Regions from separate parts of the Chryseobacterium sp. HMWF035 genome, predicted to be linked through region 2. Evidence: riboswitches for the same ligand, from Rfam matches in the RefSeq annotation. Region 2 holds a riboswitch; the other holds the start of a gene.
The links. A riboswitch is a leader RNA that binds a small molecule or an ion and turns the genes downstream of it on or off. The one in region 2 is predicted to bind cobalamin.

Region 1: linked by a shared signal. The riboswitch ahead of metE (5-methyltetrahydropteroyltriglutamate--homocysteine S-methyltransferase) and the one ahead of DD829_RS05880 (TonB-dependent receptor plug domain-containing protein) in region 2 are both predicted to bind cobalamin.

The regions. Positions count from the first base shown of each region.
Region 1 is NZ_QEHP01000065.1:13,382-21,868, forward strand. Features, by position in the region: gene DD829_RS10880 (hypothetical protein) at 1-81, shown strand, start outside; gene DD829_RS10885 (TIGR01777 family oxidoreductase) at 102-1,004, shown strand; gene DD829_RS10890 (hypothetical protein) at 1,244-1,822, shown strand; gene DD829_RS10895 (hypothetical protein) at 1,828-2,394, shown strand; gene DD829_RS10900 (hypothetical protein) at 2,408-3,172, shown strand; gene DD829_RS10905 (VOC family protein) at 3,189-3,575, shown strand; cobalamin riboswitch at 3,687-3,872, shown strand; gene metE (5-methyltetrahydropteroyltriglutamate--homocysteine S-methyltransferase) at 4,257-6,581, shown strand; gene DD829_RS10915 (HNH endonuclease) at 6,678-7,688, shown strand; gene DD829_RS10920 (KTSC domain-containing protein) at 7,765-8,211, shown strand.
Region 2 is NZ_QEHP01000033.1:14,260-22,746, forward strand. Features, by position in the region: gene DD829_RS05855 (endonuclease) at 1-724, shown strand, start outside; gene DD829_RS05860 (CCC motif membrane protein) at 873-1,196, opposite strand; gene DD829_RS05865 (DUF2752 domain-containing protein) at 1,227-1,517, opposite strand; gene namA (NADPH dehydrogenase NamA) at 1,556-2,608, opposite strand; gene cdd (cytidine deaminase) at 2,706-3,188, shown strand; cobalamin riboswitch at 4,323-4,499, shown strand; gene DD829_RS05880 (TonB-dependent receptor plug domain-containing protein) at 4,530-6,359, shown strand; gene DD829_RS05885 (DUF5074 domain-containing protein) at 6,376-7,419, shown strand; gene DD829_RS05890 (hypothetical protein) at 7,543-7,830, opposite strand; gene DD829_RS05895 (CCA tRNA nucleotidyltransferase) at 7,831-8,487, opposite strand, start outside.

The DNA.
Region 1 (8,487 bases), on a different contig from region 2:
TCTGAATATAAATTTATTTACGATTACGGCTATAAACTTCTGGAGGATGATTTTGTTCTGATCGTAAAAAATCAGGCTTAGAAACAACAAAGATTTTTAACATGAAAGAAACTGTTCTTATCACAGGTGCAAACGGATTGGTTGCCAAAGAATTATCTAAAAAACTTGAAAAAGAGTATACTGTACGTTTTCTTACGCGAAAAAAACAGAACAGCAACGAGTTTGAATGGGACATCAGAAAAGGAATAATCGACGAAACAGCTTTCGATAACGTTTCACACATTATTCATCTTGCGGGAGCCAATATTTCGGAAAAGCGATGGACCGATGAAAGAAAAAAAGAGCTGATTTCCAGTCGTGTAGATTCTGCAGGTTTGCTTTTAAAAACTCTGCAAAAAAATAATATTAAATTAAAATCCTTCATATCTGCTTCCGGAATCAATTACTACGGAACCAAAACAACGGAAAAAATTTTTACTGAAAATGATGGTCCGGGAAATGATTTTTTAAGTGATGTGGTAGTTCTGTGGGAAAAAGCTGCGGATGATTTTAAGGAACAAAATGTAGCTGAAAGAGTCGTGAAAGTGCGTACTGCAGTGGTGCTTTCGGAAAAAGACGGCGCTTTAAAAAAAATGCTTCCGCCTGTAAAAATGGGCATCGGCTCGCCTATCGGAACGGGAAAACAATATATGCCGTGGATTCATATCAATGATATTTGTTCGATTTACGAATTTGCCTTGAAAAATGCTGAACTGGATGGAGCATTCAATGCGAATTCGCCGCAACATACAACGAATGAAAATCTGACAAAAAAAATGGCGGAAGTTCTTCACAAGCCTTTATTTATGCCCAATGTTCCCGCTTTTGTGTTGAAACTGATGTTCGGAGAACTTTCTGAGGCTTTGCTGGAAGGTTCGAGAGCTTCATCGGAAAAAATTCAGAAAGCAGGTTTTCAGTTTGAATTTCCGGATCTGAAAGATGCTTTAAAAAATTTATTACAATAAGTCTGTTTAAACTTTTTATCTAACCGCAAAAGTCACAAAAGATGAACTAAACTTTTATTTAAAGTTGATCATTACAAATCAAAAAGGGCACAATAGTTTTTTAAAATCTTTGATTTTTATTCTTTTTGAGCGCTTTGGTTATTATAGAAATCGCTTTAACATTGTCTTTTGTGCCTTTTGTGGTTTATTCTTAAATAGTTTAAACCAGTTTAATAGAAAATATCAGAAGTAAAAAAATTATGAAAACTATATTCTCACTAAGTCTTTCTTTGCTGCTGTCCATGAATGTTTTGGGGCAGAAAACTGAAAAGGCAGGACCGAAAGACAAAGCGGTAACCGAACATTTTAAAAATGATTATAAGAAAAAAAATTACAGAAAATTTGCCGGAACCATTGTTTTGAAGGATAATACAGCAACATTCGACGATAAAACGATTTTCTTTGATCAATCTGATAAAATTACTGAAACGATGCTTAAAGAAGGATTGGTTTATCCTCAGCTTTTGACAGAATTTCAGGTGGATAAATTTGAAAACGAAGACAGCGACAGAACGCAGAAAAGATTTGCAAAACTTCAAAAAAACTGGAAAGATTCTTTCGAAGTCAATAATATTAAGTTGAGTGGCGGTTCTGAACTGAGTTTTTTAAGTACCGATGAAAAGATTAAGCGTTTTAAAGTGGTCTGCAAAGATCCGAAGTTTCCGAATCTGATGATCTATTATTTTGAATTAACGGATAAAAATGCTACAAAAGATACACCCATTCAGGATTTTATTAAAAATTCCAAACTGACGCATATTTTCCAGAGAACGGAGTAAGAAGGATGACTAATAACCATAATATCAATGCAAAAGCTTTCTTCAGAAAATATTTTTTGGTAATTATTTTTATTATCATTCTTTTGTTGCAGGATTTTTTTCTCAAACCCTTTGTAAAAGATCTGTATTTAAACGACGATATAAAAAATTTCAAAGAGTTTTCATGGAAATACACGGTTTTTATTTTTACTATTCTTGCCGGAATCATTATTTTCATTTCAAGGAAAAGCATTAGGCTTTCGGCTGTGCCTTTAATTTTATTGGGTTTAATGATATTCGGAAGCGGATTTTATTTCGGATTCCATTCTTTGGTGGATAATGCTTTGCTTTTAATCAATTCAAAAACGAAGAATACGGAAATCAATAAAACTTACGAAGTAATTCATGATAAAGAAAAGAAAGTTTTTTGGCTGAATAATGAAAATTCTGTTCATGATAAAGAGGATCTTCAAAAAATTAACCGCTATAGAGTTTCAAAAGGTTTAAAATCTATTTTTGATCTTCAGAATAATGACACGATAAAAGTAACGTTTAATAAAGGATGGTTTGATGTAAATTATCTCGAAAAATAATTGCGCTCTGAAAATGTACAATGCGACCAGAAGAAACAGAAATATAGGAACCGAAAATCAAGGTTTCAGTCAAAATAATAAATTGAAAATTTCAACACCTAACGGAACATTAAAGTCTTTTTACGAAAGAATTGGTAAGCATGAAAAAGAATCTAAAATAATAAATGGACACGAATTTTTATTTATCATTGAAGAGCTTCGCGAAAACTGTTATCACTCCTGTTCTGTTTCTGATCTTGAAAAGATAATCGAAAATATTCCTAAAGAAGATTACGGAGATTTAAAGTTTATTGTTTTACGCCAACCGAAAAGAAAGGAGGAAATAATCTCTCCAGTTTGGGGAAGACTTGTTTACAGCTTTGAGTACGAAAACGAATATTTTTCGGCGATAATTTTAGACTCAATAGATTTAAACAAAAAGTTAATATGGTCTAAAAAACAAAGCATCGAAGATCAGAAAGAATTTGAAAGATTAAAAGGAGACGGACATATTTTTACACAAAATAAGAGAAGTTTTATTTCTCAGTTAAATTTAGAGCCTTCAAGAAATACCCAATTGTACAGAACTCTACTGCATGAATTCGGGCATTATGTTCATTACTTAGAAGTTGTGGAAAGACCTTTTGAAAGTGATGAAGATTATGAGGCAAAAGAAATTCGCGATGATTACTACTCAGCTTTATCTAAAGTTGAAAAAGAAACTTTTGCGCACCAGTATGCTGATCGACTGAAGAAAAAATTAACTGAAGAAAAAATAATTCCTTTTAATAGTCTTTAATAATTGCAATTCAAACATGAAAATAAAAAATATAGATCACCTCGTTTTAACAGTTGCAGACATTGAAAAAACGGTAGATTTTTACACCTCTATTCTTGGTTTTGAAGTCGTTGTTTTTGGAGAAAACAGAAAAGCGCTGACTTTTGGAAATCAGAAAATCAATCTTCATCAAAAAGGAAAAGAATTTGAACCGAAAGCTGAATATCCCACTTGTGGTTCTGCGGATCTTTGTTTTATTTCCGAAACCGATATTCATGAAGTTTTACAGGAACTAAAGGAAAAGAATATTGAGATCATCGAAGGAATTGTTGAAAGAACCGGAGCTTTGGGAAAAATACAATCGGTTTATTTCAGAGATCCTGATTTAAATCTGATTGAGATAAGCAACTACAGTTCATTGTAAAATACATTCTCGAAAAAATCCAAATAACTGTTCATTCAGAATAATTTTCTGAATTACTTAAAAAATAAACAAATAATTCCTACATTTGTTTAGAAAACAGTTCTTTTACATACTTCATCAAACGGAAAAGGTTTTACGTAAAGTAGATTAATAGGGAATCGTGTGAAAATCACGAGCTGTCGCGCAACTGTAAGTAATACTCTAAAAGTTTTTATCCACGTATATCCACTGTGCAAACGGGAAGGATGATAAAAGCTGTTACAAGTCAGGAGACCTGCCTGTTCCGAATTGACAATGCTCTCGCGGTTTGGAGTTTTTTTGGTCAGACAGATGATACTTTTTTGAACGTAGTAATCTAAATTTTAATTTGATTTCAATTGCAAAGTTTTTAATATTAATTTCTTACTTTAAGAATGAAAAAATATTCGCCAACCATCAATACAGCAGTTGTTTTTTGCATCTGTTTCAGAAGATACAGTTAAAAAATTTTTCATCTTATTGCTGAGAAAAAAGCTTTGTGCAAAACGATAAAATTTCAGAGCATTCTCTTATGTAAAGGGAAATTGCGTCCTTACTGTATCTTTACCTCTCCATTCTATTTCCTTCTGCAAAAGCATTGCGAAGCATCAGAAGAACTTTTATACACATTAATTATTGTTTAATTTAAAAGTTTTAAAGAAAATGCAAACGCACATTCTTGGCTATCCGCGTATTGGTAGCAACCGAGAACTCAAAAAAGCCTGCGAGCAGTATTGGTCGAGCAAAATCACTTTAGACGAATTACTGGACGTCGGGAAAAATATCCGACAAAACAATTGGAAGCTTCAGCAGGAAGCAGGAATTGATCTTATTCCGTGTAATGATTTCTCTTTTTACGATCAGGTTTTGGATATGACGTTAACTTTAGGCGCTATTCCTGAACGTTATGAAGAGATTGCTCTTAAAAAATCTGAAACGGATCTCTATTTTGCCATGGCAAGGGGCTTTCAGAAAGAAGGTCTGGACATTACTGCAATGGAAATGACAAAATGGTTTGATACCAATTATCATTTCATTGTTCCGGAATTCCATAAAAATCAGGAATTTAAGCTGTTATCCCGTAAAATCATCAATGAATTTTTGGATGCTAAACAGGCGGGAATAAATGCAAAACCGGTGATCATAGGTTTGCTAACCTACATTCTGCTTGGGAAAGAAAAAGAGGAAGGTTTCAATAAGCTGGATCTGGCTCAGAAGATTCTTCCTGTTTATCTTCAGATTCTTAAAGAGCTTGAAACTCACGGAGCAGAATACATCCAGTTTGATGAACCATTTTTAGCATTAGATTTGGATGAAAAATCAAAAGAAACTTACAGTCTGATTTATACCGAAATAAGAAAACAGTTTCCTCATCTGAAAATCATTGTAGCTACTTATTTTGAAGGTTTAAGAGATAATCTTTCTCTGGCTGTTTCTCTTCCTGTAAATGTGCTGCATCTCGATCTGGTTCGTTGTCCGGAACAGTTGGAGGAAGTTTTAAAAGTAATTCCGGAAACATTGCATCTTTCTTTAGGTGTAATTGACGGAAGAAATATATGGAAAAATGATTTCGAAAAATCTCTACGCCTCATTAGACAGGCAGCAGATAAAATAGGTTCGGAGAGAATTTTAATTGCTCCTTCCTGCTCATTGCTTCACAGCCCTTCTGATCTTGATCTGGAGAACAACGAAAGTGTTTTATCCTCCGAAATTAAACAATGGATGGCTTTTGCTAAACAGAAAGTCTCTGAAATGGTTACCCTGAAAAAATTAGCCGCAGAAAATCCGGATTATTCCACACTCCTGCTTTTAGCTGAAAATAAAAAAGCCATTGAAAGCCGCAAAACATCTCCTCTAATTCATAACAGCGAAGTGAAGGATCGTGTAGATGTAACTACCGAGGAAGATGCTAAAAGAAACAAACCTTTCAGCATCCGAAAAATTTCTCAACAGAATATTCTCAACCTTCCTTTATTCCCCACAACTACAATTGGCTCATTTCCACAGACGAAAGAAGTTAGAAACTGGAGGGCAAAATTTAAAAAGGGTGAACTGAATGCCAAACAATACGATGATCTACTGAAAAAAGAAACTGAAAGAACGATCCGTTGGCAGGAGGAAATAGGAATTGATGTTCTGGTTCACGGAGAGTTTGAAAGAAATGATATGGTAGAATATTTCGGAGAACAATTATCAGGATTTGTGTTTACGCAAAACGGCTGGGTTCAAAGCTACGGAAGCCGTTGTGTTAAACCTCCTGTTATTTTCGGAGATGTGTACAGACCGAATCCGATGACGGTTTACTGGTCTGAATATGCGCAATCTCTAACGAAAAAATGGGTAAAAGGAATGTTAACGGGACCAGTAACTATTCTTCAATGGTCTTTTGTGCGTGATGATCAGCCGCGATCTTTAACGTGTAAACAAATTGCACTGGCTATTCGCGACGAAGTGAATGATTTGGAAAAAGCAGGAATCAGAATTATCCAGATTGATGAACCTGCAATTCGTGAAGGTCTTCCATTAAGAAAATCTGACTGGCAGCATTATCTTCAATGGGCAGTGGAAGCTTTCAGAATTTCAGCAAGCGGTGTGGAAGATGCGACGCAGATTCATACACATATGTGCTATTCGGAATTTAATGATATTATTCAGAATATTGCCGATATGGACGCGGATGTTATTACGATTGAATGTTCCAGAAGCCAGATGGAGCTGCTGAATGCTTTTGCTGATTTCAAATATCCGAACGAAATAGGACCGGGAGTTTATGATATTCATTCGCCGAGAGTTCCATCGAAAGAGGAAATGGTAGAATTGCTGAAAAAAGCACAAGCTGTTATTCCAGCGCAGCAACTTTGGGTAAATCCTGACTGTGGTTTGAAAACCCGTCATTGGGATGAAACGGAAAAAGCGTTGATTGCAATGGTAGAGGCTTCAAGGGAAGCGAGTGAAAGTTTTTTGAAGAAAGAAAAATTGAAATATTAGATGACGAGAGCCGAAAGGCTCTTGTATTTTTTGTTAATAATTTTAACTCAATTTGCTTTATTGATTAAAAAAATATAGTTTAGTTAAAAAAAATTAATGACTAATTATTTTAATCAAATCTGTAAGTTTAGACAAAAATATCCGGTATTTTCTGCCAAAGCAATCAAAACAAATAATCCTATTCTAAATGATGTTAAAAAAGCGCTGAATAATCTCAAATTACAACTTGAAAAAAAATATCTAAAATTCGAAGGTATCGATCTAAGAATCGAAGTTTCAAAAGGAGCCGCAAACTTTCCTAATATTTCACATATTTGTATTCTTCCTCCCAACCAAAAAGTTTCTAATGGGATTTATGTTGCTATATGCTTCGATAAATCTGGAAAAGGAGCTGTTATAGGATGCGCAGAATCAAAGACAAATCCTAAAGGATTAAATATAAAGATCAGAAAACAAGCTAGAAAAATTCCTGAAATTGATATTGATGGAGGAAGTTATAATACTAAGTATAATAATGTTTATGAAAATCCTAAAGAATTTTATTATGCTTTGGCTAAAGATTCTGAAATAGAAAATCATATAAATAAATCCTTAAGCCTATGTCTTTATAATTTAAAATTAATTAATACTTCTCAATATTTACACCCCAACGACTATCTAAATTCTACAGTAAATGAAAGAGAAATTGATTATTTTGATATGAATAATGTAATTGATGATAGAAAAAAAATTGCTATACAAATTCATGCAAGAAGAGGACAAAAAAAATTCAGGAATAAACTTCTTAATATTTATAATTCCAAATGTGCTTTTACAGATTGCGAGATTACAGATATGCTAGAAGCTGCGCATATTTTTAGCTTTAAAGGCTCTGAAACAAATAAGATACAAAATGGAATTTTAATGCGTTCTGATATTCATACACTATTTGATTTAGGACTTATAAGTGTAGATCCTGAAAATTATCTTATTCAAGTTAGTGATAAAATTTTAACAGACACTTATTATGCTCAAATGCACAATAAAATACTTAGTTTACCAAATATTTTGGAAGGTTATCCTGATAAAAATGCTCTTAAATATCATTTTGAAAACGTGTTTAATTAATTTATTTATAATCAAAAACTTACAGTTTTCGAAAATAAAACCTTAATTTTGCACCCCGAAATAAGGATCATCCATTATGAAAAAATTAGGCGAATACAGAAAGCTTCTGGAAGTTGATAAAAATGTAACACTGAAGGAATTGAAAACCATCTACAGGAATACGATGAAAGATACGCATCCAGATAAATTCATCAATGATGAAGCGGGAAAGCAGGAAGCGGAAGAAAAAAGCAAATCTGTGATTGAAGCCTATCATTTTCTGGTAAGCATCAATCCGGAAACGCAGGAAAAATACAAAGAAGAATATACCGAAACCATTACGAAATCTAATATTCAGGATTTTTATCTGGAAAAATCGGTTCTTAAAGTACAGCACCTGAACGGAAATATGTACGAATATCTTGGAGTTCCGAAAAATACCTACATCAAAATGGTGAATTCCGATTCTCCGAGCCGTTTTGCAAGAAGGCATATTTACGGAAGTTTCGTCTACAGAAAAGCCGGTGAGGCAATGGCGGAATAATCCCCTATTTACAAATAAATAAGAGCTTTCAATTAATTTTGGAAGCTTTTTTTATTTGATTAAATTTTTTTGATTGTCCGTAATTTGTCAGAATAAAAACCTCTGCGATCTCAGTTAAGTTTTAACGCCTCTGTGAACCTTAAAAACAGTTTGTTTATAAAAAGTCTTTGCGTGCTTAGCGTTAAAATCAAGCATTATGATTGATAACAGATAATCAATTAAATTTTAATTTTAACGCAAAAGGGTCACAAGTCTTTTTTAAATTATTGAATATAC
Region 2 (8,487 bases):
TGGTTCCGGAGGTACATCTATTCCACCAAGCTCCTCAAGCTGCGGCAACGAAACATTTGAGACAATTCCTTCTGAAAGTTCGGCTTCTTATTTAACAAGAACATGGACAAATAATGGTATTACATGGATAGCAACAGATGCAAGAACAGATCAGACGATTTCCACCAAAGCAATCACGATTAGAGACGGCGCATTAACATCAAGCAGTTCAGCCAACGGAATTGGCTCATTAACGGTAACTACCCAACTGAAATTTACAGGTTCCAATGACACCTTCACCGTTAAAGTAAACGGAACAGCGGTAGGAACCGTACCTTACAATACCTCTGCAACAAATACTACTATCAGCAATATTAATATTTCGGGGAACGTCGTTATAACTTTAGAAAACAATTCTACCACCAACAGAGTTGCTATTGATAATCTGAGCTGGACCTGTTATTCTGGAACGGCAAGACAGGTTCAAAGTATTTCTTCCGAATTAATTTCAGATCAGAATACGTTACAGATTTCGCCTAATCCTGTTTCCAACAATGAAATTTTTGTAAAAGGGGAAACGCAGAATATTAAGAAAGCGGAGATCTATAATCTTCACGGAAAAGTAATGCAGACAATCGATCAGCCTTTTAAAAACAGTAAAAATTCTATTAAAATTAAAAATCTGGAGCAGGGAATTTATATTTTAAAGTTAGATGCTTCTTCATTGAAGTTTATTGTGAAATAAATTTTCCTTTAAGAAATAATAAAGCCTTCTCTCAATTGAAAGAAGGCTTTTATTTTTATTAGAAAATATTAATAATAGTTACAAACAGAATTTCTCCCATCCATAAATCCTGTAAATATAATATCCTAATTTATTGCTTAATCTTAAATTATTTTCTTCCCATTTTAGAAATTTCCTGCATTTGTTCCATGTAACCATCCCATCCCACAGTAGCAAGGATATAAACCATATAAAGAACCTGAAGACTTCCTAAAGCAAGTCCAATAATACATAAAATACGTCCTGTATTCAAATTGTTAAAATCAGTATATGCTTGAGGGGCTGCATCATAAAGTAATTTATCTTTATTATACTTGCTTAGACCAATTAATCCACAAATAATTCCGATTAAACCTGTGCAGCAGCAAGTTCCTACCACTGAAATAATTCCTAAAATAAGCACCGTTTGTGCATTTGGCAATTTTTGTTCCATAGTTTTAATTTTTTATAAATGTTTGTTGTTTTAATGATTCATAAAATAATGTTTGTAAAAGTAAGAAACGACCATAATTACTGCATTTAAACCAGCCAAAAAAACAAGTAAATTTCCGTAATTCCTTTTTCTGTCTACAAAATTGAGGAAAACCGTTCCGAAAAAAAGCAATAAAGTGTAAACTGCAGGAAACATATGAAATGCTTCTCCAAACCTGCCTTCAAAAACCATGACAATAGCTCTCTGCGTTCCACACCCAAAACAGTCGATTCCAAAGAATTTCTTGATGGGACAAGGCAGCATAAAGTCTTCTATTTTCATTATAATACAGGGTTATGATTCTCAAATATATAAAAAAATTATTTAGAAATTTTTGCTCTTAAATACTGATGCGGAAAGAAGCATTCTTCATCCATTTCAAAAGAACCCTGAACGGCGATGTAAGGATTTCTTAAGCTTTCTCTGGCGATGAAAATTAAATCTGCCTCTCCTTTTTGCAGAATTTCCTCCGCCTGATTGACTCTCGTAATTAATCCTACTGCTCCTGTTTTTGTTTCTGCCTCATTTTTCACCTGCGAAGCAAACGGAACCTGATAACCGTCGTGAACCGGAATTTTTACTCCGTGAATATTTCCTCCGCTTGAAACATCTACCAGATCTACCGAATGATTTTTAAGGATTTTAGCAAGCTCAGCACTGTCTTCTATTTCCCAGCCGTTTTCTGCATATTCTGTTCCGGAAATTCTTACAAATAAGGCAACGTTTTCATTTAATTCTTCGTTAACTGCGTTTACGATTTCAACTAAAAACCGTATTCTGTTCTCGAAACTTCCGCCATATTCATCGGTTCTGATGTTGGAAAGCGGTGATAAAAACTGATGGATAAGATAACCGTGTGCAGCATGAATTTCTATGACATCGAAGCCTGCTTTTACCGATCTTCTTGCTGCCTGTCTGAAGTTTTCAACCTGTTCTTTGATTTCCTCGATGGTTAAAACATGTGGAATTCTTTCGGTCGGATGATACGGAATCGGACTTGGTGCGATGGTTTCCCAGCCTTCTTCAATCGGGATCTGTACATTGTTCCATGCAGATCCTTTTCTTCCGGCATGCGCAAGCTGAATGCCTATTTTGGTTTCTGAGTTCCGGTGTACAAATTCTACAATTTTCTTTAGTTTTTCTGCCTGTTCGTCGTTCCAGATTCCCATACAGTGGTTGGTAATTCTTCCGCGGGGTTCTACTCCCGTTGCTTCAAGGATGATTAGTCCGATTCCGCCCTGCGCTCTGCTTCCGTAATGTACAAAATGGAAATCGTTGGCTAATCCGTTTTCGGAAGAATACATACACATTGGAGACATTACCCAACGGTTTTTCAACTCAACATTTCTGAATCTGATTGGAGTGTATAACATTTTTGATCTGATTTTTTGAAATTTTAAAGAATGAGATAATATTGCCCACTTCATGAAAAAGAAGTAAATTTATCCCCCTTTTTTTAACCCACAATATATGAAAAAAGAAACTCATATCAGTTACGAATATTTTAACAATAAAGGCGAACTGAACGATATAGAAAAAAAATTATTTGCAAAAGCGAAAGAAGCGCGCGAGAATGCTTATGCTCCCTATTCTCATTTTCTGGTTGGCTGTTCTGTGCTTCTGGAAAACGGAGAGATCTATACCGGGAACAATCAGGAGAATGCGGCGTATCCTTCGGGACTTTGCGCGGAAAGGACTGCTCTTTTCTGGATCGGGGCAAATTTTCCGTCTGAAAAAATAAAGAAAATCTTTATTGTAGGCGGACCGAAAGAGTTTTCTGAGAAAAACCCGCCGATTCCGCCATGCGGATCGTGCAGACAGAGCATTATAGAATATGAAACGAAGCAGAATGAAAATATTGAGCTTTATTTTTCTAATCTGAATGATGAGGTGGTGAAGGTACATTCTATTAAGGATCTTCTGCCGTTTTATTTTGACGGTACTTTTTTATAGTTAAAACTTGTTTAAACTAATTTCAGAATTAACCGCAAAAGGGACAAAAGATAATGTTAAAGCGAATTTCCAGAATAATCAAAGCGCTCAAAAGAATAAAAATCAAAGATTTTTAAAAACTATTGTTTTCTTTTTCATTTATAATAATCAACTTTAAATAAAAAATTTAGTAGATCTTTTGTGATTTTTGCGGTTAAATAAAGTTTAAACAGACTTTTAAAATGTTTAAATAATAGTAAATAAGAATTCAGGTTGGATTTTCGCAAAGTCACAACGTTGTTTAAGATAGTATGCTTTAAGGCGCAAGGATTTTATATGCGATAAAATTTCATCAGCATTATAAAAGAAAATCTTTAATTTTCTTCTTGCGTCTTAAAAGAATAGAACTTTTATCAAACCTTTCACCTTAGTTTTTTTCAATAAGAATATCTTTATTTTAACAAGTTTAAACAAACTCTTAACTTCTGTTTGGACTTTTATTTAAGGGAAAGTTTTTTAAGAAGGGACTTTCTTTCATCACATAAGATTTTGAATGATGCGTATTTAAAATAGAAGAACACATTAGTCTTTAAAAATCTATGATTTTCTTCTTTAGTGATGTTTATTTTAAAGTAATTAAATAACTTGCTTAAACTTTTACCACAAAAGATGCAAAAGATTTAAACAATTTAGTTTCTTAAGTTTAGTCCTTAAATGGAAAAAAAAGAGCACATAAGTTTAAAAAATCAAAGATTTTTTCTCTTTGCAGACTTTTGAAATACTTTAAATCAATTCAATAAAGTCTTTTGTCTTTTTTGCGGCTAAATTTAAAATGAGTTTAAAGAAACTTAAAGTAAGATTTTAATACATTTTAAATAATTCTTACTGAAAATTATTATTTATTTTTCAATAGAATCTGAGTTTTATAAAACTGTTTATTTTCTGCGGTTTTATTTTCCTAGTCCAGATTGAGCGGCATGTCTGAGCTCTTTTTTGGATTCGGCGGCGGCTTTTGCAGCCGCCGAATCCAAAAAAAGCGAGTAGCGAAAGCTGGAAAAAGCTCCTGATCTTATTTTTTGTCTGCAACACAACAAATCATTGTTTTATTAAAAAGGTACTTAACGGCTATTTTTTTTGTCAATAAATTAAAAAAGTTATCTTTGCAAAAATTTTGGTTTCCATTAATTTGGAATGAAAAGGGAATTGGGCGAAAATCCCAAACTGTCCCCGCAACTGTAAATCGCATACAAGATTTCTACGATAAACCACTGTGAAAACGGGAAGGTGTAGAAAGCGAAAGTCAGGAGACCTGCCAAAATGTAATCTTAAAAACATTGCTTTCGGAGGAAAAGTAAAATAGGAATGGCATTAAAAAGATCTTTAGTACTGCTTTTTGCATCATACGGTTGTTTTCTTTACGCACAGGAGAAAGCTATTGACACCGTTTATGTTTTTGACAATCAGATGAATAAGGTAAAACTTTTTCATCCGGTTACTACAATTACTCCCAAAGATATCGAAAAAAATTCCGCCAATCTTTCTGAGACGCTGCGTTTTCAGTCTCCTGTTTACATTAAGGAAAATGGACGTGGCGCGGTTTCTTCGCCTTCTTTCAGGGGAACAACGGCGCAGCAGACTGCTTTTGTGTGGAATGGAATTAACATCAATTCTGTTCTTTTAGGACAGGGAGATGTTAATAATATCGCGATTTTCGGTTATGATGCGCTTGAAGTGAAAGCTGGCGGCGGAAGTGTGGTTTACGGAAGCGGAGCGATCGGAGGAAGTATTCACCTTAACAATGAACTGAAATTTAATGAGGGTTTTCAAGCAACTTTACATAGTGAAGTGGCTTCTTATGAGACGTTCCAGAATTATTTTAAAACTTCTTTCAGCAATGCGGATTTCAGTTTTAAGGCATCCGGAAATTATTTCATCAGTCAAAATAATTATGAGGTTCCTGAAAAGCAGTATATCAACCGAAACGGTAAATATTTTAACGGTACAGCGAACATTGGCTTCAGTTACAAAATTGCCCGAAATCAGAAAATTTCTTGGCAAAGCCAGTTGTATGATGCGGAACAGAATTATCCTATTTTCACGGAAAACGGCAATCGTACGAAATATGCAGCGCAGACTTTCCGAAGCCTTCTTACCCACGATATTAATTCAAAATCGATTTCAAACAGCCTGAAAGCGGCTTACACGGAAGAAAATTTCCAGTATTTCGGTGTTTTTGAAGCTCCTAAAACCAGTGGCGGAACGGGAAAAATTCTGATTTTTAAAGATGACTTCAATTATTTCATCACGCCTAAACTGAATGTTAATGTTATTGGAGAATTTCAGATCAATAAAGGAGAAGGCTATCAATCCGGAATTGAGAATGTAAAAAGAAATATTTATTCTGTTGCAGGATTGTTCAGATATTTCCCTACCCAAAAGCTGAGACTGGAAGCTGGAATCAAGAAGGATTTTATTGACAATATAGAATCGCCTGTGCTTTATTCTTTTTCAGGAAAGTGGAAGCTTTCTGACTGGTACAGTTTAGGGACAAGTTTTTCAAAGAATTTCAGATTTCCTTCTTTTAATGATCTTTACTGGAATCCGGGCGGAAACTTGGATCTGAAGGCTGAGACGTCTTTGCAGACTGAAATGAGCCACGAATTGGCGTTCGGAAAATTCATGTTGAGTCTCACGCCTTATTACATGAAAATAAAGGATATGATCCAATGGATTCCCACTTCTATGGGATATTGGTCACCAAGAAACGTAAGAAATGTTGAGTCTTATGGTCTTGAGTCTAAAATTGGATTTCAGCAAAAGTTTTCAAAGGAACATTCTTTAAAAATAAATACGGGATACAGCTATACGAGATCTGTAGATCTTGAGACGAAAAATCAGCTGATGTATGTTCCTCTTCATAAGGTTTTCGGGAATGCAGATTATCAGTACCAATTTATGAATCTGTATGTTCAGGGAATGTTTACGGGTAAGACTTTTACCACTTCTGATGAGAATAACGATTATCTTATAAAACCATATTTCGTCCTGAATGCAGGATTGTCTGCAACTGTTGCCAAAAAGTATACTTTAGGATTGAGGGTAAATAATATTACCGACGAGATCTATGAAACGATGGCATATTATCCATTACCTAAAAGAAACTACAGTTTTTACATCAACTTAAATTTTTAAAATCAATTATTATATTATGAAATTCAACAGACTTTTTCAGCTTTTACTGGCTTTGATCCTTGTGATTAATGTTTCATGTAGTGATGATGAATATGTAATGCCGTCGCGAGGTGATTATGAAAACGGATATTTTATTGCGAATGAAGGAAACTTCGGAACACCTACAGCGAATGTTTCTTTTATTTCTAAAGATCTTTCTGTATTGGAAAACGATATTTATAAGAAAAATAACAACGAAAATCTGGGTGATGTTTTGCAGACGATCACATTCAGTGATGACAGAGCTTTTTTGCTTCTGAACAATTCTAATAAAGTACAGGTTGTTAACCGTTACAATTTCAAAAAGACCGGAGAAATTACAGCTCAGTTGGATAATCCTAGATATATGACAATCAGCAACGGAAATCTTTATGTTTCTAACGATAAGTATAACGGAGGAAAATATGTGAATGTTTACAAGCTTTCTGATCTTTCTTTTGTGAAGAAAATTCCTTTCGCTTCCACTTCTACAGCGGAAAGAGTGGTAGAAGCAGGAGGAACGGTATTTGTGCAGAATGCTACTTACAGCTATGGAAGTACGCTTACGAGAATCAATACTTCAACCAATGAGATCATTAATACGGTTGCTGTTCCTAACGGTGAGATCGAAAAAACCATCAGTTACAATAACAATGTGTATGTAATTGCTTCAGGAACATCTAATTCTTATATCTACGAAATTTCTCCTGCAGGAACGATTACAAAAACTACAACTTTAACCGGTATCGCCAATGCAAGAAATCTTGAAATTGATGGTGGAAAATATTACTTCACCTCTGCCAACAAGATTTATACAATGGATATGAATGCAACAACAGCTCCTTCTGCCCCTCTTATCAATTTTGTAGACGGAGGGCAATATTTTACGCTGTACGGCTTTTCTGTAAAAGACGGAAAAATCTTTGCATCTGATGTAAAAGGTTTTACCGCTCCATCTGAAGTTACAGTATATAACACTTCAGGAACAGTTCTGAAAAAATTTGTAACAGGCATCGGATCTAATGCCGCTTATTTAAATTAATTTTTTTTGAAATAATAAAAGATTACGGCGGAGCTTTCAGCTCCGCCGTAATTATTTAAGGTGTTTTTGCTATAATAAGAACTGAATATTTATTTTTTGAATTTATCGGCTTGGTTGAAATACTCAATCTCTTTTCCTTAAAATAAGAAGCTGAAGAATCCCCACAAACCACCAAACAGGAAACCTGAAATAGTTATAAAGCAATGTAAAATTATCAACAATTGGCTGATCTTTTGTCGCTTTTTCAATTTCAAAATCAACAGATAAAAGCGGAATAACAAATCCAAAAAATAAAAACGCAACCAGATATAAAATCCAGTTGCGTTTTCTAATTATTTTAAACTTCCAGACAACAATGTTGACAAGGAAAATTAATACTAAAATGATATAATCAAATGTCCCGAAAAACATTTAGGCAAGTGTCAATCCAAGCTTTTCCGCTTCAGCAATCACAAAAGTTCTCGCTTCCTCGCTGTCGTTTCCAATTTCGCCTTCCAGAATGGCTTCTTTTACTTTTTCCTTTAAAATTCCAATCTCGCGACCCGGTTTTAGATTGAACATTGCCATAATTTCTTCTCCTGAAATTGGCGGCTGGAAATTTCTTACCTGATCTTTTTCCTCAACTTCTTTAATCTTAACAGCAACATATTCAAAATTTTTCTTGAATTTCTCCTGCTTTTTAGAATTTTTGGTGGTAATATCGGCTTTACAAAGAGTGAAAAGATCTTCCATATTTTCTCCTGCATCAAACAGTAATCTTCGCAACGCAGAATCCGAAGCATCATCGGTAATCAGAGCAATCGGTCGAGACGAAAGTTTTACCATCTTCTGAACATATTTCATGTCCGAACCTAAAGGCAGTTTCAGTCTCTGGAATAATGTTTTTACCATTTTTGAGCCTAAAAACTCGTGCCCGTGGAATGTCCATCCTGTTCCTTCAACGAATTTTTTGGTCGGCGCCTTTCCAATGTCGTGAAGCAATGCAGACCAACGAAGCCACAAATTTTCCGTGTTTTCAGAAATATTGTCTACCACCTCCAAAGTATGGTAAAAATTGTCTTTATGGGT